DNA from 2 places in the Alkalihalophilus pseudofirmus genome. Region 2 is predicted to be linked to the other one. Evidence: predicted binding sites of a transcription regulator. Region 2 holds the regulator's gene; the other holds the start of a gene.

Region 1 (11,852 bases), 280 kb from region 2:
GAATTCATTCCTAGGATACTTCCTGTAATTAACGCAGCAATATAGAAATCAAGAAATCCGCCTGTTGTCATAAATTCATCGACGCCTGTAATCACACTTTCAGGAAGGAGACCAGCATACACCATATATGCCGATCCAAAAATTGCAACAATCGCTCCCCCGCCTAAATACGACTTAATAATTGGCAGCCTGTCACCAATCCAGCCAAGCGCCTCTCCTAAAACCACCATTACTAGAAGACTTCCAATCATTCCTGTTGGCAGGTTTCCTGTATATAGTGTCACTAGTGTAATCGCTAAAAAAACAGCAAACCAAATTAGCGGCAGTCCCATAATTTTGAGTTGGTCTTTTCTTTTCCTATCATACACTTTCAGTTCGTTTGCAGTTAATTCTTCTGTGTGAAGTTTCTTTGCTGATTCTCCCATCTCCTGCACTCCTCTCTACTCTATCTATGCTCTAGCTCGTTTTCACTGCTTGCTTCCTTGTTTTTAAAGCTTCATCTGCTACTGATTTCGCAACAACGTCAGCGACTTGCTCGTTAAGTGCATGCGGAATGACGTAATCAGGCGCGAGTTCTCCTTCTGGTATAACGTTCGCGATCGCATAGGCTGCAGCAATTTTCATCTCAATAGTAATGTCTGTGGCTCCTGAATCAATCGCCCCTCTGAAAATTCCTGGGAATGCGAGGAGATTATTAATTTGATTCGGATAATCTGAACGGCCGGTGCCGATCACTTTTGCTCCTGCAGAAAGCGCCTCTTCGGGATATATTTCTGGGATCGGATTTGCCATAGCAAAGACGATCGGATCAGCTGCCATCAATTTGACCTCTTCAGCTTTTAAAGCAGCGGGACCAGAGACGCCAATAAAGACATCCGCCTCAACGATCGCATCCTTCAAGCGACCTTTACGATTCTGTTTATTAGTGAGAACTGCCATCTCTTTTTGACTAGGATTAAGCCACGCTTCATCTTTGTGAACGATTCCTTCTAAGCTGACAAGAGTCAGATCACGAAAGCCTGCTTCAAGCAGCAATTTAGCAATCGAGATGCCCGCTGCCCCTGCGCCGTTAATGACGACTTTAACCTGGCTCATATGCTTGCCCACCACTTTCAAACTGTTCAATAACCCTGCTAATACGACAATCGCTGTTCCGTGTTGATCGTCATGAAAAACAGGAATGTCGAGCTCCTCTTTCAACCGCTTTTCAATTTCAAAACAACGCGGAGCTGAGATATCTTCTAAATTAATTCCGGCAAATGTCGGTTGCAGCGCTTTCACAATTGCCACAATTTCATCAACGTCTTTTGTATCCAAACAAATAGGGGAAGCATTAATATCTGCAAACTTTTTAAACAGCATACACTTGCCTTCCATCACAGGCATCGCTGCTCCAGGTCCGATATCACCCAGACCCAAGACAGCGGTTCCATCAGTGACAACGGCTACTGAATTCCCTCTTGAAGTTAAGGTGTTCAGCTGTTCAGGATTTTTCTCAATTTCCTTGCATACATCTCCTACTCCGGGTGTGTAAACAAGGCTGAGATCAGATTCAGTATGGATATCTATTTTGCTCACCATTTCAATTTTACCTTTATGTTCTCTATGTAGTTGAATGGCTCTCTCACGAAGATTGCTTTCAGTCATCATGTTTTCCCCCTTGGTGTAATCGGTTTCAATAATCTTGAACCTAAGTCTATACTCATCACATCAAATCGAATAGTTTATGAAAGATAAGTAACCTTTTGTAATTAAAAAAAGCAGCCATAACGGCTGCTTATACTAAATCTTGAAAAGACGATTTCGTTAAATTTCTATTCACGTATACATAATATGGTCTTCCGATCGCTCCATACGTCATTCTCTCTGCCAAGGCCCCAATCTCTTTTAAATACTTAATGTATTTTCTGACAGAAACACGTGAGATTTGTACAGTTTCTGCTATTTCATCCGTTGTAAAGGGTTGATTTTCTTTATCGACAATCGCTGCTGCTATCACCTGAAGCGTATTCGGAGTAAGGCCTTTTGGCAGCGTCATATTCTTTTTCTCATGTTGGTGAAGAATGCTTGCATCTAATTCTTCTTGCTTTAAAGACTGCTGGGCCGTGAGCAGACTGTGCTTTTCACGATAGGTTGTTAATGCTTTATTAAAGCGTTCAAATTCAAACGGCTTAATAATGTAATCAACTGCCCCGTACCTGAGCGCCGTTTGAATACTATCCACATCGTCTGCAGCTGTAACTAGAATTACATCCACATTGTAAGCCGTTTCTTTACGAATATATTGCAGCAATTCAAGCCCATTTTTACCCGGCATATAAATGTCTAGTAAGAGCAATTGTACATCGTTTTCCTCTAACAGCTGCTTCGCCTCATCGAAGGATTTTGCCAAACCTGCCAGTTGAAAGCCTTTTATTTCTTCTACATATTGTTTATTAAACGATGCAACCATTGGATCATCATCTAAAATAAGTACGTTAATCACTGTCATTCTCCTCTGCATCATATGGTATATCAATCATAATCGTTGTTCCTGCACCTACGACCGTATCGATCGTCAAGTGACCAGAAAGCTGATCAATACTGTCTTTAACGTTGGCTAAACCGTATCCGCGCCCTTCTCCTTTTGTAGAGTAGCCTTTAGTGAATATTTCTTTCAATTGTTCAGTCTTAATGCCCGGACCTGTATCCTTCACTTCTATGTGCAATTTTCCCCTTTTTACTGCAAGAGTCATTTCTACTTTTTTAAACGGTGACTCAGCAACAGCTTCAATCGCATTATTGATCACATTTCCGAGGATTGTAATCATCTCATGCACCATTTCTTGATCAGGCGATTTATGAATAGGTGTCTGACTTTTTATGGTCAGGGTAACACCGCATTCTTTCGCATAGCTTAATTTACCTAATAGAAAACCTGATAAGACAGGGTCTCGTACGTGTTGCACTTGGCTGATTTCATGACTTTTGTGATCGACTAATTTCAGGATAAACTCCTTTAACTGATCATACGCCCCAATCCGAAGCATCCCTAAGATCACATGCAGGTTATTTTTCACCTCATGGGATTGTGAGCGAAGAGCTTCGACATACAGCTTTACTCCAGTTAATTGCTGCGCGAGCTCTTTCACTTCTGTTTTATCACGTAATGTCGAGATCGCTCCAATTACTTTATCATCAACGATAAGCGGCGCACGATTCACAATGAAGGACATGTCATTAATAACAAGCTCATCTCCTAGCTCTGCCCTGCCTGTCTTAAGCACTCGTTCTAGTCCTGTCATAGGCAGGAACGAAGCAATATCAACTCCGATCGGATCTTCTGTTAGTCCGGCTCGCTTTAACAACTTACGAGCAGATTTATTAACGAGCGTTATTTTCCCCTCTTCATCTACGGCAATAATCCCTTCATGTACCGATTCAAGCATCGCATTCCGCTCTCCTAAAATGCTTGCAATCTGTTTAGGTTCAAGGCCGTATAATGTTTTCTTTATGTATCTTGCCATAAAAAAAGCCCCGAGAACCCCAGCCAGCAAGCCAAACAGCGATCCTAGCAGAATATTTCTGTGGTTCTGGTTAATCATCTGCTCAATATATTCAAGCGAGATCCCAACGACTACAGCCCCAATTTGTTCCCCCTCATCATCTAAAACGGGTGTAAAGGACCGAAGTGAAGTAGTTAGAGTTCCTTCGGAGATTGAGCTATACTCTTGATTTAAAAAGACCTCTTTCTCATCACCGCCTTCAAACGGTTGGCCGACCATCTCCTCATTTGGATGGGAATAACGGATACCGTTCATATCTAACACGACCACAAACAGCACCTCAGCAGAGCTTCGTACACGATTCGCATATACTTGTACGGCATCTGTTTCTTGGTTTTCTAACCCGCTTATCACAATATCAGAATCAGCAACAATCCTAGCTGTCGTAAGAGCCTTCTCTTCTTCATAACGCATGCTGTTCTCATTAATCGACCTTGAGACTAAGAGGTCTGTGATAAACAAAGATAATAAAACGACCATACATACAAGCAGCAGAATCACGGTACGAAGCTTTACTTTTCTCATCAACATTCTAACCCTTCTCTCAAAACATCATTAGTTGATATTGTAACGGTTGTTTCTTTTTTTAGAAAGATTCAACTTGAGAAAGTTTCTTATCGTTAAAGTAATTGAAGCTAAACAACTCCCGGATATCAGAAGATCCCGAGAGTTTCTCACTTACTTTTTATGTCCGGCGATCAAGCCGCTCCTATGTCTCGTTGTCCCGCCTTTTGTATACGAGCTTGCACGAAGAATCGCTGTTGCCCCGTACTTTTCTCGAATTGAATCCATCACATAACCAAGCTCCCGCTTACGAGTCACTTCTTCCTCATCTACAAATAGAGATAACTGGCGCTCGGTATCCGGCTGTACTTTTGAAAGGGCCACATACACCTGCCTAACCGTTTCCCCATGATAATGTTTGTTTAAAAGTTTTAAACAGGCATTGTAAATATCGAGCGTGCTGTTTGTCGGCTCATCAACTGTGAGCTGCCGGGAAAACCCTCCCCCGCCTTCGTTTTTACTATAGCCTAGACCAAGGCTGATCGTTCGGCCTGCTGCTCTTTTCTTCCTTGCACGGCGCACAACCTCCTCACACATTTCAAGAATGACCGTTTTAATTTCTTCGGTCCCGACATAATCTCTAAGTAAAATTTGGCCGACGGAATAGCTTTTCGATTTGATTTTTGCTGGCTTATGAATGTCACTGACATCGATTCCCCACGCATGCTGATACAACTGCTGTCCCATCACTTTGCCGAATTTAAATTCAAGACGTTTAAGAGAGGAATTCGCAAGCTGTGCGACCGAGCGGATTCCCATATTCATTAATGTTTTCTCATAGCGGCGCCCAATCCCCCACATATCTGATAATGGCTGAATTCTCCACAGCTTCGTTTCAACGTCCTCATAATCCCAGTGGGCAAAATGATCCTCCTGCTTTTTAGCTTCGATGTCTAAAGCTACTTTAGATAAAAGCATATTGCAGGAAGATGAGCCGACAGCAAGCGTTAATCCGAAGCATGATTTAATCGACTGCTGCAGCATACGTGCAAACCCACGCTGATTCTCCCTTCCTTGATGACGCTTTGAGGTAAGTTTAATAAATGCCTCATCAATCGAATACACAAAGATGTCCTCTGGCGGAACATATTGTTCCATATGTAATGTAATCTCGGTCGAAATTTTTAAAAACTCCTCCATTTCCGCGTTCACAACGACGATATCAGGATCTTTTGGAATCTCGAACAGCCTTGAACCAGTTTTGATGCCCATTTCTTTTAATTTAGGTGTCGCCGCAAGCACCACGCTTCCGTTACGTTTTGTATCTCCAACGACAGCAAGCTTTGTTACAAACGGGTGCAGACCAAGCTTCACAGCCGACACACTCGCATAAAAACTCTTTAAATCACAGCATAAATAAGACTGTTTAGGGAATGCTTCATAATTGAACATCCTACTTCCCCCTTTTTCTCTCTTTAAGCTTATTATACACGAACAAACGTTCTTACAAACATAAAATATTGGTCGGCTGGGTTGAGGGATTATGAGATGTGATTCGATTGCGTCAGTGTAAGCAGAAATTGCGTGGATGCTGCAGCTGATTTTGCAAGTGTTTGGCTTTTTTGCGTCTGTTTGAGCATTAATTGCTTCTGTTGGTCTTTTATGCGCCGATTGGAAGGGGAATTGCGTGGGTGCAGATGCGAATTGCGTCGGTGTCAGGCTTTATTGCGCCTGTTCGCTTTTAAAGGCCTCACACAATCCACTTCAAAACAAAAAAGCTGATACTACACTCAGTATCAGCCTCTCTACCACCTATTCACTTCACAATCATGACCGGACATTCCACTCGCTTCGCCACTTTGTGGCTGACGCTTCCGAGCACCATGGTCTGAAGGTTATTTAACCCGCGGCTGCCAATGACCAAGCACTCATATTCACCTTTATTGGCAAAATCAACGATTGTCGGGCCCGGCTCTCCGCGTAAAACGTGGATCGTGCACGAGATTCCTTCGTCTTCAAAAAGCTCTGCGATCCCTCTAACTTTCTCTTTCCTTGCATAGTCCATTTCTTCTTTACTCGCATGATGCAAAACGTCTTGTCTAGAAGATGAACCGCTTACAACATAGACAATATCAACTTTTCCCTTTTTAGGATCTACTAATGTTCTTGCCTCTTTCGCAGCTCTGAATGAGTGCTCTGAACCGTCTGCAGCTAATAGTATATTGCGATACATGTTCATTCCCCTTTTTTATTTATTAAAAGGTTGATTGCAATCTCTTACAATCAACCTCTCTTTTTAGATGATTAATGTCCAGATGCTTTAGATAAGCCTCCGATGCGTTCTTTTAACTGTTCGCTTTCGCTGTTAAGGCCAGCGTAGCTCACTTTAATATCATTTTGTTCAAATTTTGATTCAATCTTGTCAAACGCACCAATTGCTGAATCATCCCATAAATGAGCTTCTGACAAGTCAAGAACAACTTCCTTTATATCTTCTTTGTAATCAAATTTATTAATTAAATCTGTTACCGAAGCGAAGAAAATTTGCCCTCTGATGCGGTAGATCTTCTTAGCACTCGTCTGTCCTCTAATTCCTTCGACATCTACTTTAGAAATTTTCGCAGCAAAGAAAATTGCACTTAACAGGACACCGGCAAATACACCGATGGCTAGGTTATGAGTAACAACAACCGTTGCAACCGTAACAACCATAACAATCGCATCTGTTCGTGGCAGTTTATTGATGTGACGGATTGAGCCCCAGTCAAATGTACTGATTGATACCATGAACATAACCCCGACTAATGCAGCCATTGGAATTTGAACAACAAGACCACCTAATACCAAGATCAAGAACATAAGGACTACACCTGCAACAAGTGCTGATAAACGCCCGCGTCCGCCTGATTTCACGTTGATCACCGATTGACCAATCATGGCGCAACCAGCCATACCGCCGAAGAAACCAGCTACAATGTTTGCAATCCCTTGTCCGCGGCTCTCTTTATTCTTATCACTTTCCGTATCTGTCATATCATCAACAATATTCGCCGTCAGTAATGATTCAAGGAGACCAACGATCGCTAATGCTAATGAATAAGGAAGGATAATCATGAGTGTTTCTAAATTAAATGGGATTTGCGGAATTAAAAACATTGGCAGTGCTTGCTGCAGCGCACCCATATCTCCTACTGTACGAACATCGATGTTCATAAAAATAACAATAGCAGTAATCGCTACAATCGCTGCTAAAGCTGATGGCACAGCCTTTGTTACACGCGGCAGTAAATAAATAATCGCAAGTGTTGCAGCAACTAAGGCATACATTACCCATGTCGCGTCTACAAATTGGTCAAGCTGAGCCATAAAAATGAGAATTGCTAGAGCGTTTACGAAACCAACCATGACCGATCTAGGCACAAAACGCATAAATCTAGCAAGCTTGAAAACCCCAAAAATAATTTGAATGATCCCCGTTAAGATTGTGGCGGCAAGTAAGTATTGCAGCCCATGCTCTGCTACAAGTGTAACCATAACAAGCGCCATAGCCCCTGTTGCAGCTGAGATCATACCAGGTCGTCCACCTACAAAAGCGATCACTACAGCAATACAAAAAGATGCATAAAGTCCTACCATCGGGTCAACACCGGCAATGATAGAAAAGGCAATTGCCTCTGGGATTAATGCTAGAGCGACAACGAGTCCTGCGAGCACATCTCCCCGTACATTACTAAACCATTCTTGCTTAATTGATTCGATATTCAATTTAGCACCTCTTTCTATTAAATTGTTAAACTGTTTTTGCGACTTTCGACTCTCACGAAAGCCAAGGTCCGTTTTCAACAGAAAGAATCATACCACAAAGTTACATAAAACCTAAAATCCGATGTAAGCGGGAACAAATATACTTTTTATCGTTCAAACATCCGATTTCGTCCATATTCTCTTCTTTTGAATGAATCACCTTTTAATTACTTTTGAATTAAACCATTTATAACTGAGTATAAATATCTCTAATGTATAGGCACAAAATCGAATTATATAGTATGATAAAAGGAAGGTTAGCTTTGATTCGGAGGGACTTATCGTATGGAGAAAGAGATTATGACGGTTACTCAGGTCGCTGAGTATTTACAATTAAGTGAAGTGTCTACGTATAAATTGGTTCAGGAAGGAAAGATTCCTGCTTTTAAGATCGGCAGACATTGGCGCGTAAAAAAAGAAGACTTGAATGAATTTATTGAACGATTGAAAAAAGGGGAACGGATTTAAGATGTAACGAGACCTTGCTAGTAGTGTTAATGACTACTTGCAAGGTCTTTTTTAAGGTGAATGTCAGCAAAGGTTATAAAAGTAGAATTGCGTCAGTCTTCTGCTTAATTGCGCCTGCTACAAAGGTGATTGCGCGGGTGTTTTGCTTTATTGCGCTGGTTCAAACGTGTATTGCGTCAGTTGGCTTTTATTGCGCCTTTTCAGAGTGTAATTGCTGCCATCTGAATGCGAATTGTATTCTATCCCCCTTTTAATTTCGCCTCTTTCCGGGTATACTAAACACGAAATACGAACATATATTCTTATAAAAGGGAGGAAGTGATGTATTATGCAATATCGAGGTATGATTAAATGGACACAGCTGGCGATACCAGAACATATGGAGATGATCCGCACAGAACGGGAAAAACGCAATCTCCCGCAAAAACCAGAACTTGATCCGCAAGCAATGGAAGAATTGATGTACATAATAGAAGAAAAAATCGCCCTGCAGCAGCCAGCCAAAGTTACTTATTGGCAGCAACATGAAGCGCGTGTGGTTGACGGGTTTGTGAAGAAGCCTTCTTCGTCTCCCTCTTTGATTGAAATAAAGGATGAGGGGGAAAACAAAATGAAGATTGAGTTAGAAATGATCCTTAGCATACAGTAAGAAGAGGTTACAAGAACCTAAAAAGGCTAGGACCAAACATTTTAGTTATGTCCCAGCCTTAATATCATTCTTTAGAATTTAAAAATGCAATTGCTTGATCAACATTTTCTGTTGAAAATACGACATTATCAGGATTTATCATCATCTCATCATAAATTCTTTGATATTTATAACCAGGAATTAGATTAAATAGCTTCTTCCACTTATGTCTTTTATTTAGCGCATCTATTTCTGCATCTATTTTATCTTGATCCACTCTTATAATGACGTAAACAGGCCGTATTTTAGCTTTTTCTAATATATCTTTTTTGAATCTCTGAGTATATTCCTTAGGTTGGTCGTTTAAAACAAGATTACCACTAAAAGCCATATTATCAACGTTATATTTGATCTCTTCTTGAATATCATTTCTAACAGAGTCTTTTAATTCTGTTTCAGTAACAATCAGAACGCTAAACCACTCATGTTCTTGTTGAGGTGCTTTCTTTTTATTAAAGAGCATATGCGACACCTACACTTCATTAAGAACTTTTTGAAATTCTTTCTCTTCTTGATCCGAATATCCTTTATGTATGATTTCGGCAATATCCTTCTCATTAAAAACATACGAATAATCCGGATTAATATAGCCTTCTGGATAAGGAACAGCTAAATAATCATACATTTCCTCTTTTTCTTCAGCAAGTAACAGTTGCTTTCTCCCATAAATCATTAGTTTTTTATTTCCTCCATTTAAAAGAACAATTGAGCCGTTTGGTATAAATGTTTTTGCGTTCATTATTTCACCTCAATATGATGCTGTTTCGATTTTTTTAGTGGTTTTTCTAGTTTTACTAAATGACTATTTGCTCGCATGAATAGATACTTGTGGATGAATTTGACACTTGTATAAGAAAAGACCAATGCAAACATATAGAATACCCCAAGCAATGCCATTAACATAGCCATTTCAGATTGCTTTGCAACTTGATGGTAAAAGATATAACCAAGGGCAGGGCCAGCGCCATATAATATGTAAGTTAATTTTGAAGGTTGCTTGATGTTTCTCTGACCATCCAAATTTAACATTTTCCCCTTATAATATAAATACATAACTACTATAAGTACCACTTGAATTCCAACGGTTAAAAAGAGAAATAAAGGACCTTGAACGTTTAAGATTATATATGCATATTTTTGAACAGCAACAGTATAAGCCCATGCAGCTACAATACTCAACATACCTAAAAACAAAAAAACGTGTACTTGTATGGTGTAAGGACTCCTAAATAATAGGTAAATAGACCATAAGTTTATGATTATAATTAAAGGGACTGTCAGTGCAGCATATAGATAAGTAAAAGGTACCAGGAGAGGAAATAAAGAAAAATTTAATAATATAAATGTAAATCCCCCAATAATTTGTTTAGTTTGAAATGAAGCAAACACATGTAAATGTTGTTGTATAGCCTTAGGTAAATCCCTATATTTTATTTCTTTATTTATTTGCATAATAACCACCAAATCTAATCATTATTTTGCCGTCTGTTCTTTCTTAAACCAACCAGCTACCGTCCCTGTAACCGTACTTATGCCCTTTTGTACACCATCCTTTATATGATTTGAAATTGATTTACCCCCAACCTTAATACCATCAAGGAGCACAGAAGCACCTATTGAAACTCCAGCACCAATCAATGCTCCTGTTAAAACAGGCAGCCCAGCAGCAACTACAAATGATGTAACAACTGCCCCTCCTACGATCGTAGCAACTCCAATACTTACATCAATAGCTGCATCACCTATCGTTTTTGCCACTTTTTCATCTGCTTGCACATTTTCATATAAATTATGACCAGTCGTAACACCGACTCCTACCCAGCTTAGTCCATTTTTCAAAGCATATTTAGCAGCTACCTTTGGTTGCACATACCTAGCAATTTGAGGTTCATTGCCACGCTCTAACTGTGAACTTATATAAGTGTTTTGGTAATTCGTCCCATTAATTTTGTTGACCATACCATTTTTCACTTTATAACCCGCTTTGTATTTTTCTATAGCGAAACCCTGAACTTGTGTCTTATAGAAAACACTTGATATAACAGCTGCTTCAGCAACCGTATTCACAGTATTTCCTACATTTGAAAAAGGTGCTGAAGGGTCTAGAGTTACTTTTCCATTGGGACCTAAATAGATATTATTAAATCCATTAGATGATTGTTTTTCTTCTAAGTTATTATTTATTATATGTATATCTGATTTGTACTGCTTTAAACTTCCAACTCTATATGAAGAGACCCCTACATCTCTATAAATACTTTGTACGCTCGTTATATGTTTATTCAAACTTTGAATACTAGTTTCTATGTTTAATAGAGCGCCTGACATTGCCCAATCAAAAGAGTGTACTTCTTCGATTGTAGAATGAATTTCTTTTTTACCTTGATTTATGTATTCCAATACATTTTCATCATTTAGCCTTGGCAAAGAAACAATGTGTTGTACTTGTTGCATTATTTGATTAGCAACATTAGTAAGATCAATGGTGAAATTTTTTACTTTGTCTAAAGAAGGCTCTAAATCACCTTCTAAAAAACTCTCCCTAATAAACCCGTTTGAATCAGGTTCTATTGTGTATAAGCCGTCAGTTATTTGATGCAGAACATTTTCGTAAGCATTAAAAAGATCTTTAAAGGATTTTAGAAGCGGCAGATGACATTCCTTATAAAAAGATTGAATTGACTCACCAGCATCCCCCTTAAAAGAATCATTCAAAGAAGTAAAATTACGAATATTGTTTTCTATCAAATCAAATTGTTTTGATAATAATTTGATTGAATGAATAGTCTCATTTATTCCAGCTTCCATTGATTGGACTTCTAAAACTTTCATTCGTGTCCTCC
Region 2 (11,852 bases):
TGAAGCAGATTCCTTATTTAAATCTGAGCAAGATCGCCAAAAACATGAAATTTTAGATCGTTTTGAAAAGGAGCTTGAAGAGTACGTAGGATTAAATGAAGTGAAAAGGCTGATAAAAGAAATCTATGCGTGGCTCTATATTAATCAAAGACGAAAAGAATTAGGACTTAGAGCTTCTAAGCAAGTGCTTCATATGATCTTCAAAGGAAATCCAGGGACGGGAAAGACAACGGTTGCTCGTATGATCGCTTCTTTTTTTCATGAAATGAATGTATTAGCGAAAGGTCAATTAATTGAAGTGGAGAGAGCAGATTTAGTAGGGGAATATATTGGTCACACGGCTCAAAAAACACGTGAGGTCATTAAGAAAGCAAATGGCGGGGTATTATTTATTGATGAAGCTTATTCATTGTCGCGCGGAGGAGAAAAAGATTTCGGAAAGGAAGCCATCGATACTCTAGTAAAAGCGATGGAAGACCAACAGCATGAATTTGTGTTGATTTTAGCTGGGTATCAAAGAGAAATGGAGTATTTTCTTTCGTTAAATCCAGGACTCCCATCGCGGTTTCCAATTGCAATTGACTTCCCAAATTACACATCAGAAGAGCTGCTTGAGATGGCCGCAAGGATGGTGATTGAAAGAGAGTATGAGCTTACGGATGAGGCAAAGAGACACGTAAAAGAACATTTGAGGAAATTAAGGCTTGAACAAGAAAAGACATTTTCAAATGGTAGATATATTCGTAATATTATAGAGGAAGCTATTCGTATGCAGGCTGTTCGGTTATTGAAAGAGGGGCTGTATGATCGTGAATCCCTTGTGACTCTACAAAAAGAAGATTTTAATTTTGATGCTTCTCATGTTAAGCTTAAGTAATGAGCAGGGGCCGGGCGTGTGTGTGCCTGGCTTTTTTAGATAAGATTATGATGTTGAAGTGAGGATGTGCCAAATATGCAAGATATAAAGCAAAGGGATATAGAGCATGTAATACTTGTAGGGTGCCAAGTGAATCGAGAGGACGAAGAGTTTGAACAATCGATCGCAGAGCTTGAGAGCCTTGCTAAAACCGCCAAGGGAAAAGTCGTAGGAACGATCACACAAAAAAGAGAAAAGGTTGAGCCTTCTACGTATGTCGGAAAAGGGAAAGTGCAGGAGCTTGTTCACCTTATAGAAGAGACAGAAGCTGATCTTGTTATTTTCAATGATGAATTACAAGCAAGTCAAATGAGAAACCTTCATGCCGAGTGCGGTATAGCGGTTATCGATAGAACTCAGTTGATTCTTGATATATTTGCCTCGCGGGCAAAATCCAGAGAGGGTAAGCTGCAAGTGGAATTAGCCCAGCTTAAATATCTGCTTCCCAGGTTATCTGGACAAGGTCTAGCTCTATCAAGACAAGGAGGCGGAATCGGAACAAGAGGTCCGGGGGAAACGCAGCTTGAGACGGACCGGCGTCATATTAGAAGGAGAATGAATGAAATTGAGCGGCAGCTTGAAGCGGTCGTTAATCACAGGGGAAGATATCGTGAAAAACGTAAAAAGAATGCTGCTATACAACTTGCTTTAGTCGGGTATACAAATGCAGGGAAATCAACTCTTTTAAACAGGTTAACAAAAGCCGACACGCTTGAAGAAGATCAATTATTTGCCACGCTTGATCCGACGACAAGGCAGCTTCACCTTCCAAGTGGATTTTCAGTGTTAATGTCTGATACCGTTGGATTTATTCAGGATTTGCCAACGACCCTTGTTGCATCATTCCGCTCCACGTTAGAGGAGCTAAAAGAAGCTGATTTATTATTACATGTTGTTGATTGCTCTCATCCGGATTATGAACAGCATGAAAGAACGGTAATTAAATTAATAGAAGAATTAGAAGCGCACTCCATACCGCAGTTGCTCATCTATAATAAAGCCGATCAAAAAACGGATGTTTTTATTCCGACTCATACAAAAGACTCAATCATAATGAGTGCTTATAATGAGGAAGATCTGCTCGCTTTAAAGGTGAAAATTGAACAAGCATTAAAGGGAATGATGATGCCTTATCGATCAATCATTAAAGCAGATGAAGGTCATATTTTAGCTGCTGCTAGACAAGAAACAATGATTCATACCCAGCAATTTGATGAATCCAGGGAAGCTTATGTCATTGAAGGACATGCTTTAGAAAATACATCTATTTATAGTCAGCTCAAAGAACGTTTACTGAAGGAGTCATAAAATGTACGAAACATTTACACATCAAGAAAAACTTAAGCAACTCATGAAAAAAGCAGAGGAAAACATTGCCGGCCACCACCGTGAGATTGAAGAAACCGCTCTTTTCAATCAAGCAAAGGTAATGGCTTCCTTTAAGACGCATCAAGTATCTGATTTTCATTTTACACCCTCTACTGGCTATGGATATGACGATGCAGGAAGAGATACTTTAGAAAGTGTTTATGCTGATGTGTTCGGCGGTGAAGCCGCACTCGTTCGTCCGCAGATTATTTCAGGGACACACGCGATTGCTACGGCATTATTTGGAGTGCTTAGGCCTGGCGATGAACTTTTATACATCACAGGAAAGCCCTATGATACCCTTGAAGAGATCGTTGGAATCAGAGGTAATGGAAATGGATCGTTAAAGGAATTTGGAATAAGCTATAAAGCAGTTCCGTTAGTAGAAGATGGCTGGATTGATAAAAATGCAATCAGAGAGGCGATTCATACTAATACAAAAATGATAGGGATTCAACGTTCAAAAGGCTACGGGGATCGTCCTTCTTATTTCATTCACGAAATAAAAGAAATGATTGACTTTGTACGCTCAATTAAAGAGGACGTTATTGTTTTTGTTGATAATTGCTACGGCGAATTTGTTGAAACATTAGAACCGACTCAAGTGGGGGCTAATCTAATTGCCGGCTCCTTAATTAAAAATCCTGGCGGCGGCCTTGTTAAAACTGGCGGCTATATTGTCGGGGATAAGGAATTAATTGAACTTGCTTCCTATCGTCTTGCTGCACCTGGTATTGGGGCTGAAGGCGGTGCTAGCTTATACAGCCTGCTAGAAATGTACCAAGGATTTTTCTTAGCTCCCCATGTCGTATCTCAAGCCTTAAAGGGCGCTGTATTTACAGCAGCATGCTTAGAAGAAGCAGGAATGGAGACTTCTCCTCATTGGGATGAAAGACGTACAGATTTAATTCAATCTGTTCGCTTTAAAGATGCTGAAACAATGATTGCATTCTGCCAAGAGATCCAAGCCGCTTCTCCGATAAATGCGCATGTTAAACCGCAGCCAAGTTATATGCCGGGGTATGAAGATGATGTGATTATGGCGGCAGGCACATTTATTCAAGGAGCAAGCATCGAGTTAACTGCCGATGGCCCAATAAGACCTCCTTACCTTGCGTACGTGCAAGGCGGACTTACTTATGAACACGTAAAACTTGCCGTTTTACAAGCACTTGATCGAATAATATAAAAGAGGGCGTTCAATCTGTTCGGTTGAACGCTTTTTTTACTGAAGATATTTCTGAACTTTCTATTTAAAGAGAAAATATCGAAAAATTTTATGTAAGGGAAGCTGACATGAGTTTGACAAAGAAACTGACATTGTTTATACTAATCTATGAGAAGACAAGGAGGTGGCAAGATGAATGATGAAATTCGTCGCAGCATGCCTTTATTTCCGATAGGGATAGTAATGAAGCTGACAGAACTTACAGCTAGGCAGATTCGTTATTATGAGCAGCATGAATTAATAAAGCCTGCTAGAACCGATGGGAATCAACGATTATTCTCGTTTAATGATGTAGATCGATTATTAGAGATTAAAGCGTTGCTAGATCAAAAGGTTAACATTTCAGGAATTAAACAAATTATTCAAATGAAACAGCAAGTGCAAATGCGTACTGATCAAGAAGAAGCTTCTAAAAAGCCGCTTTCTGACCGAGAATTAAGAAACCATCTTAAAAAAGATTTAATGATGGCAGGAAGAAACGGCAGGGCATCAATTATTCAAGGTCAGTTATCTAGATTTTTCCATTAAAAAGGCTGTATGAATCGGTTTCGTATGAATGGAATCAGGGTATTCTAGTTTAGGGAACCGATTCTGCAAATACATTTTTAAAGAATTTGAAAGGGGAATACATAACAATGTCAAAGTACACACGCGAAGATATTATGCGAATTGCTGAGGAAGATAACGTAAGATTTATTCGTTTACAATTTACTGATCTATTAGGAACAATTAAAAACGTAGAAATCCCAGTTGATCAGCTTGAAAAAGCATTAGATAACAAAATGATGTTTGATGGTTCATCAATTGAAGGGTTTGTTCGTATTGAGGAATCAGATATGTATCTATATCCAGATCTTGATACATGGGTTGTCTTCCCTTGGACGCCGGAAAAAGGTAAAGTGGCACGTTTAATCTGTGATATTTATCAACCAGGTGAGCCAGGTGAAGAGCCGACACCATTTGAAGGTGATCCTCGTGGTATTTTAAAGCGCGTTTTAGCTGAAGCGAAGGATATGGGCTTTACTGCATTCAATATTGGTCCTGAGCCAGAGTTCTTCTTATTCAAGAATGATGCAAACGGTGAACCGACTCTAGAACTTAATGACAAAGGTGGGTACTTTGATTTATCACCAACTGATTTAGGTGAGAACTGCCGCCGTGACATCGTTTTAGAACTTGAAGATATGGGCTTTGACATTGAAGCTTCTCACCATGAGGTTGCTCCAGGCCAGCACGAAATTGATTTTAAATATGCTGATGCGGTTACAGCGTGTGACCATATTCAAACATTTAAATTAGTAGTTAAAACAATTGCACGTAAGCATGGTTTGCATGCGACGTTCATGCCTAAGCCGTTATTTGGTGTAAATGGTTCTGGTATGCACTGTAACATGTCATTATTTGACGAAACCGGCAACGTATTTTATGACGAGTCTACAGATTCGCAGCTTAGTGAAACAGCTATGCATTTCTTAGGCGGTACTCTAAAGCATGCTGAAGCTTTCACAGCTATTACGAACCCAATCGTGAATTCATACAAACGTTTAGTTCCAGGATATGAGGCTCCTGTATATGTGGCTTGGTCAATGAAAAACCGCAGCCCGCTAGTACGTATTCCTTCTTCTCGCGGTGTGAGTACTCGTATTGAAGTTCGTAGTCCAGACCCGGCTGCTAACCCTTACCTTGCAATGGCTGTTCTTCTTGCTGCAGGTCTTGATGGAATCAAGAAGAAAATGACGCCGCCACCAGCAACAGATCGTAACATCTACGTAATGAGTAAAGAAGAGCGTGTAGAAGAAGGTATCAATGACCTTCCAGCTACACTTAAAGATGCTCTTGATAAGCTTGTTAAAGACGAAGTTCTTGTAAAAGCTCTTGGTGAGCATGCAGTGGAGCACTTTGTTGAAGCAAAAGAAATCGAGTGGGACATGTTCCGCACACAAGTTCACCCTTGGGAGCGCGAGCAATATATGTCATCTTATTAATACAGTTAACCCCTTTAACTCAGTTAAAGGGGTTTTCTTTACTTCTTAATCCCTCTAAACTTTACCAACTTCTATATATCTACACAAGTCGTGTAGATCATCGTAACTGTCAGGCTTTGAATATATTCCTTCACAAAAAAACTGCATTTATAATGCTTTCTTGAGATCTGATTAGTTTTAATCCCATAAAATGTTTCGCATACGCTTTTATGAAATTAATGTAAAAAAATAAACAAAAACTAGAGTCTTGTCTATACGCTATCATACTACATGACATACATATAAGTATTCCAAGAAAAAAGGAGGGAAAGTTATGTGGTGGTGTCATAAGAAATGTGATCACGGTGGCTCTGACGTATGGGCAAATAACAAGAATGAAAATAAGGTAGAAAATGAGAATACTTTAAAAGATAAGAACTACAACTATAACGTTAACTATTCCTATGTAGAAGATAGTGGAAACTCTAATGTTAATGTATTTGTAGATACTGAGGCGTTTGCTAGAGCAAATGCACGCAGCGGCGATGGCGGCGGCCCAGTAGCAGGTGATCAAGATCGCAGGCGCCGGAGGGATCGCGATAGAGGTCCTGTAGCAGGCGACCGCAGAAGAAAACATTGCTGTAAATGCTGGAATTGGTTTTGGTAGGCAGCTAAGAAGTTAAGACCATAATTGAGGAGGAGAATAAAATGGGTCGTAAGAAAAGAGAAAGACGTCGTGATGTTGCTGGTGTTTGGTTAAATGCAGAAGTTGATAGTCATAATAAGAACCGCAACCGTGTAGATAATGAAAATACGTTAAAGGATAAGAACTACAACTTTAACTTTAATGAGTCTTATGTAGATGACAGCGGGAACTCAGAAGTAGACGTTTTCGTAGATGCAGAAGCTTATGCTCGTGCACGTGCACGTTCACGTAGATAATTCCGTTATTTAATGGGTATTAGCATAGCTAATGCCCATTTCAACATAAGAGAGGTGAATGACGATGCAACATCGTAATCGTAATCAAACAGAAACGAAAGCTTTCGTTCATGAAAGTGGAAATTCAGATGTTGATGTAACCGTAAATATTGACACTTCTGCTTTAGCGTATGCCTTTGCATGTTACTTATTTGCAGATGGACGGTTGGATCAGAATCAATATCGTACGATGGTAAGAGAGATGGACCGGCAGTTTAGACGAAGAGGGTATAAAACGAGCAAAGAAGATCACAATGCTCCGCTCATAAGGCCGTGGGCGTTTTAAACTCTTGTTCATATAGATGAAAAGTTTGAAAGCTTTCTAGCTTTTAAACTTTTCATCTTTTTTTTATAAATACAATCATAAAAAAAGCTTGTCCTCATAATATAGAGAACAAGCGTATTGAGGACAAGCTTTTATATGAATATTTAATGAAGGGTACGGAACACTCCGATGACTTTTCCGAGAACCGTTACATCTTTTAGTAAGATTGGTTCCATAGTAGAATTCTCCGGCTGCAATCGGATGTAATCTTTTTCACGGAAGAAGCGTTTCACTGTCGCTTCATTTTCTTCCGTCATTGCGACAATGATATCGCCGTTATTAGCAGTTTGTTGCTGACGGACAATGACCATATCGCCATCGTAAATACCGGCTTCAATCATACTATCTCCTTGGATAACAAGAACATAAACGGAATCATTTGTTACCAAGTGATCAGGAAGAGGCAAGTATTCCTCAACGTTCTCAATGGCGGTAATAGGCATACCGGCTGTGACTTTACCTACAATCGGAACGTAAGCCGTTTTCTTCTCATGCACAACTGGGTCTAGCTCATCCATTTCTAGTACTTCGATTGCTCTAGGCTTGGTAGGGTCTCGTCTGATTAAACCTTTTTTCTCAAGTCTAGATAAATGGCCGTGAACAGTTGAACTTGACGCTAGTCCCACCGCTTCTCCAATCTCACGTACAGAAGGGGGATAACCTTTTTTCTTCACTTCTATCTTAATGTAATCTAGGATTTCTTGTTGACGTTTTGATAGTTTTGACACGAATAACACCTCGCTTTTGTTTCCTTCTTGACTAAATTGTACCATGCGAACATACGTAATGCAAACATAAGTTCTAAAATTAGCTTGACACAAACGAGTGTTCTCATTTATAGTGAATGGGAACAAACATTCTTATGGGGTGATGAAAATGATCAGAAAATTTTCAGGACAAGAATTATTTATTATGATTACTGCGGTTTTCGCATTGATGTTTATGTATAGCTCGATTCTTTTCTCTGGCGGAAATATAGACCAAGATGATATGACAAATACGATTGCACAAGAGTATGATTTAGTTAATAATGAGCAAGAGCCGCTCTCAAACGGTGAAGTTATAAAAGCCGGCCAATTAGATGCTTTAGACAAAGATGAATCAACAAAGGAGATTGAAAATCTGTATGCCTATGCGTACGAACAAAAAGACAAGCAAAATGATAAATAATAACCAAGCTATTATTTATTGTAGAGTAAGCACAGAAAAAGAAACACAGCAAACATCCATCGAAAGACAGAAAAGTGAATTAGAAAAGATAGCTGAAGATTACGGGCTAGAAGTGGTGCACGTAATTGAAGAGAAAGCAAGCGGTTATGAAATCGATCGTGAAGGAATATTGAAATTACTAGACCTTATTAAGGAAGACAAAGCACAATCAGTTTTGGTCCAAGATGATACTCGGCTTGGGCGCGGACATGCGAAGATGGCTATCCTTCATCAGCTCCGAAAAGATGATATTACAATCTATACGATTCAGGATGAGGGAGAGCTGCGCCTATCGGAAGCAGATTCGATGGTTCTTGATATCGTCTCAATTGTTGAAGAGTATCAACGTAAATTACATAATTTGAAAATAAAGCGAGGGATGAGGGCAGCGGTGGAAAGGGGATATAGACCTCAAGATAATCTAAGCGGCGAAAGAATAGGCGGCAGGGATAAAAAGGAAGTACCCATTGAAGATATTGTCCGGCTTCGTGAGCGTAAATTAACTTTTCATGATATAGCTGCGACATTAAGAGGTTTCGGTTATGATGTTTCAAAAGCCACTGTCCATCGCCGGTATCGTGAATATGAAGAAGCGAAATCAAATCAAGATTTAAACAGCTAAATTAGCTCGTAAAGCTCAATACACCTCACTTGATAGTGTTTATAGATTCATGATACAGTAGGATTTGTTCATATTTAGATATGTACATTTTAAATGTGATCATATTTACGCGTGTTCATTTTAAAGGTGGTGAATCAAATGCTATCAAAAGATAAGATTGCTAGAATTAATGAGCTTTCTAAACGATCAAAATCAACAGGCTTAACGAAATCAGAGGAAAAAGAGCAGCAAGCTCTTAGAAAAGAATATATCCAAACGTTCCGTAAATCCTTCAAAAATCAGCTGCACTCCGTAAAAGTAGTAGATGAAGAGGGAAATGATGTGACACCTCAAGCATTGAAAGATAGTAAACAGAAGAAGAACGGCGGCTTCACCCATTAAAACTCTCTTTTTTATAAAGAGGGTTTTTCTTTTCTATAAAAACACCTCTTAAATATAGGATAAGACTTCTGTAGTTGAGAAATAGTAAGGAGAGTGTCAAAATGCAACAAACCGGTGAGAATTTGTCGAATCCGCTTGTTAAAACGGGCAAGAAAGTATATGATGAAACACGAATACAACGTTTTCAGTAACGGAAAGGATGAACGAAATCATGTCAACAAATGTTGAATTAAAAGCAATTAATACCATTCGTACATTATCAATTGATAGTATTGAAAAAGCGAACTCAGGCCATCCAGGTATGCCAATGGGTGCAGCTCCGATGGCATTTAGTCTATGGACAAAATATATGCAGCACAATCCTTCAAACCCCGATTGGGCAAACCGTGATCGTTTTGTATTATCTGCTGGTCATGGATCTATGCTGCTTTACAGCCTTCTTCACTTGACTGGATATGATGTTTCTCTAGAAGACTTACAATCATTTCGTCAATGGGGAAGTAAGACACCTGGTCACCCTGAATTTGGACATACTCCTGGAGTAGAAGCTACTACCGGCCCATTAGGACAAGGTGTGGCAATGGCAGTAGGTATGGCAATGGCAGAACGTCATTTAGCTAGTACATATAATCGTGATGGGTACAATATCGTTGATCATTACACATACAGCATTTGTGGAGATGGAGATTTAATGGAGGGTGTTTCTGCAGAAGCAGCATCACTAGCAGGACACTTAAAATTAGGCCGCCTTATTGTGATGTATGATTCAAATGATATTTCACTTGATGGTGAATTAAACCGTTCATTCTCAGAGAGCGTTGAAGATCGTTATAAAGCATACGGATGGCAAGTCATTCGTGTGGAAGACGGAAATAACATTGATGAGATTAACCGTGCGGTTAAAGCGGCTAAAGAAGATGATCGTCCAACGTTAATTGAAGTGAAGACAGTTATCGGCTACGGCTCTCCAAACAAATCTGGTAAATCAGCTTCTCACGGAGCTCCGCTTGGTGCTGATGAAGTGAAGCTTACACGTGAAGCATATAAATGGGAAGGCGATGGAGATTTTCACATTCCTGAAGACGTTAAAGAGTTTTATAATAATGTGAAAGAACAAGGTGCAAAAGCGGAAGAAAGCTGGAATGAGTTATTTGCAACATATAAAGAGGCTTATCCTGAGCTTGCTGCCCAATTTGAATCTGCTGTTAAAGGCGAACTTCCTGAGGGCTGGGATCAAGATGCTCCAGTATATGATGTCGGCTCAAGCGTAGCAACTCGTGCATCATCAGGTGAGGCATTAAATGCATTTGCTAAACATGTTCCTCAACTTATCGGAGGTTCAGCTGACTTAGCATCTTCAAACAAAACAATGATGAAAGATCTTGGTGACTTTACTCGTGAAGATTACAGCGGCCGCAATGTGTGGTTTGGTGTTCGTGAATTTGCGATGGGTGCAGCTGTAAATGGTATGGCTCTGCACGGGGGAGTGAAAGTATTCGGAGCAACATTCTTTGTGTTTTCTGACTACCTGCGTCCCGCTATCCGCCTATCTGCATTAATGAATCTTCCAGTCATTTATGTCTTTACACATGATAGTATTGCTGTAGGTGAAGATGGTCCGACACATGAGCCTGTTGAACAATTAGCAGCTCTTCGTGCAATGCCTGGTTTATCTGTTGTTCGTCCTGGTGACAGCAATGAAACGGTTGCAGCGTGGAAATTAGCGCTTGAATCAAAAGATACACCAACAGCATTAGTTCTTACTCGTCAAAACCTTCCTACTATTGAAGGAACAAAGGAAACGGCTTATGAAGGTGTGAAAAAAGGTGCTTATATTGTATCTCGTGCAAATGGAGATGCAGACTTACTTTTATTAGCCTCTGGTTCAGAGGTTCCACTAGCAGTAGAAGCGCAAGCAGTGCTTGAAAAAGAAGGCATTCATGCATCTGTTATCAGCATGCCAAGCTGGGATCGCTTTGAAGCACAGCCAAAAGAATACAAGGATGAAGTTATTTCTCCAAATGTAAAAGCTCGTTTAGGTATTGAAATGGGAGCATCTCTTGGCTGGCATAAATATGTTGGGGATCACGGCGATGTACTTGCAATTGATCAATTTGGAGCATCAGCACCAGGAGAGCGCATTATGCAGGAGTATGGCTTTACTGTAGATAATGTGGTTGCTAAAGCAAAAGTTTTATTAAATAAATAATGAATGATGAAGACCGCCTCTTGTTTAGGCGGTCTTTTTATTCGACAAAACTAGTGAAATTCCTCGCCAGTTTAAGACAATGATTTTAGGAAGCATCCCCTATACTTATCGTAAAGAAATGAATGAAAGGGGTGCAGCGAATGAGACATTATCAATTGTTTTTACTAGAAGAGGACGTTGCGCAGCACTATTTTGGACAAGAGTCAAAACTATTTCATTTATTTTTAGAAAGAACGATGGCTTCACCTGAACAAAAGCAAATTATTGATTTGCAGATAGAGTATATTTCAAAGCCGATGCCTGGTTTGTTGCTGCAGCAACAAATGATGGCTGCTTTTTCAAATTTATCCTCCTATAAAGTAAATAAACATATCCATGTGCTTGACCTTGCCCAACCTGAAAGCTGCGCTGAATTACTAATTTATAAGAAACACCTATCATTAACATCGACTGGTGAAATTGAAGCAGAAACGATGTTTTTTGAAGTGCTGAGAAAAATAGACCCTTGTTTTTTTGCCATCAATTTTGAAAATCATCGTTTTGGATGGCTTAATCCTATTAAGCAAGTTAAGTTTGTCTAAGCGGATAAATAGGAACAAATTTCATAAGGAGCTTTTAAAAACGGTCTCGTTACGATATAATAATGTAG

What was found. The regulator LexA, encoded in region 2, represses DNA repair genes until DNA is damaged. The targets are predictions, from matches to a motif close to CGAACATATGTTCG.
Region 1: the regulator LexA is predicted to act here: its motif matches at 5,541-5,554, upstream of PQ478_RS11885 (Y-family DNA polymerase).

Annotation. Positions count from the first base shown of each region.
Region 1 is NZ_CP117835.1:2,208,332-2,220,183, forward strand. It holds gene PQ478_RS11865 (2-hydroxycarboxylate transporter family protein) at 1-425, opposite strand, end outside; gene PQ478_RS11870 (NAD(P)-dependent malic enzyme) at 457-1,647, opposite strand; gene PQ478_RS11875 (response regulator) at 1,778-2,485, opposite strand; gene dcuS (DcuS/MalK family sensor histidine kinase) at 2,478-4,076, opposite strand; gene PQ478_RS11885 (Y-family DNA polymerase) at 4,224-5,501, opposite strand; gene PQ478_RS11890 (universal stress protein) at 5,866-6,282, opposite strand; gene PQ478_RS11895 (SulP family inorganic anion transporter) at 6,354-7,814, opposite strand; gene PQ478_RS11900 (helix-turn-helix domain-containing protein) at 8,139-8,321, shown strand; gene PQ478_RS11905 (YolD-like family protein) at 8,650-8,970, shown strand; gene PQ478_RS11910 (hypothetical protein) at 9,035-9,472, opposite strand; gene PQ478_RS11915 (DUF4176 domain-containing protein) at 9,482-9,748, opposite strand; gene PQ478_RS11920 (hypothetical protein) at 9,748-10,461, opposite strand; gene PQ478_RS11925 (LXG domain-containing protein) at 10,483-11,841, opposite strand.
Region 2 is NZ_CP117835.1:2,485,743-2,497,594, reverse strand. It holds gene spoVK (stage V sporulation protein K) at 1-877, shown strand, start outside; gene hflX (GTPase HflX) at 953-2,224, shown strand; gene PQ478_RS13405 (methionine gamma-lyase family protein) at 2,226-3,473, shown strand; gene PQ478_RS13400 (MerR family transcriptional regulator) at 3,645-4,040, shown strand; gene glnA (type I glutamate--ammonia ligase) at 4,148-5,497, shown strand; gene PQ478_RS13390 (hypothetical protein) at 5,811-6,143, shown strand; gene PQ478_RS13385 (hypothetical protein) at 6,185-6,418, shown strand; gene PQ478_RS13380 (hypothetical protein) at 6,483-6,743, shown strand; gene lexA (transcriptional repressor LexA) at 6,887-7,510, opposite strand; gene PQ478_RS13370 (hypothetical protein) at 7,659-7,952, shown strand; gene PQ478_RS13365 (YneB family resolvase-like protein) at 7,915-8,613, shown strand; gene PQ478_RS13360 (DUF896 domain-containing protein) at 8,752-8,994, shown strand; gene tkt (transketolase) at 9,206-11,203, shown strand; gene sirA (sporulation inhibitor of replication protein SirA) at 11,344-11,784, shown strand.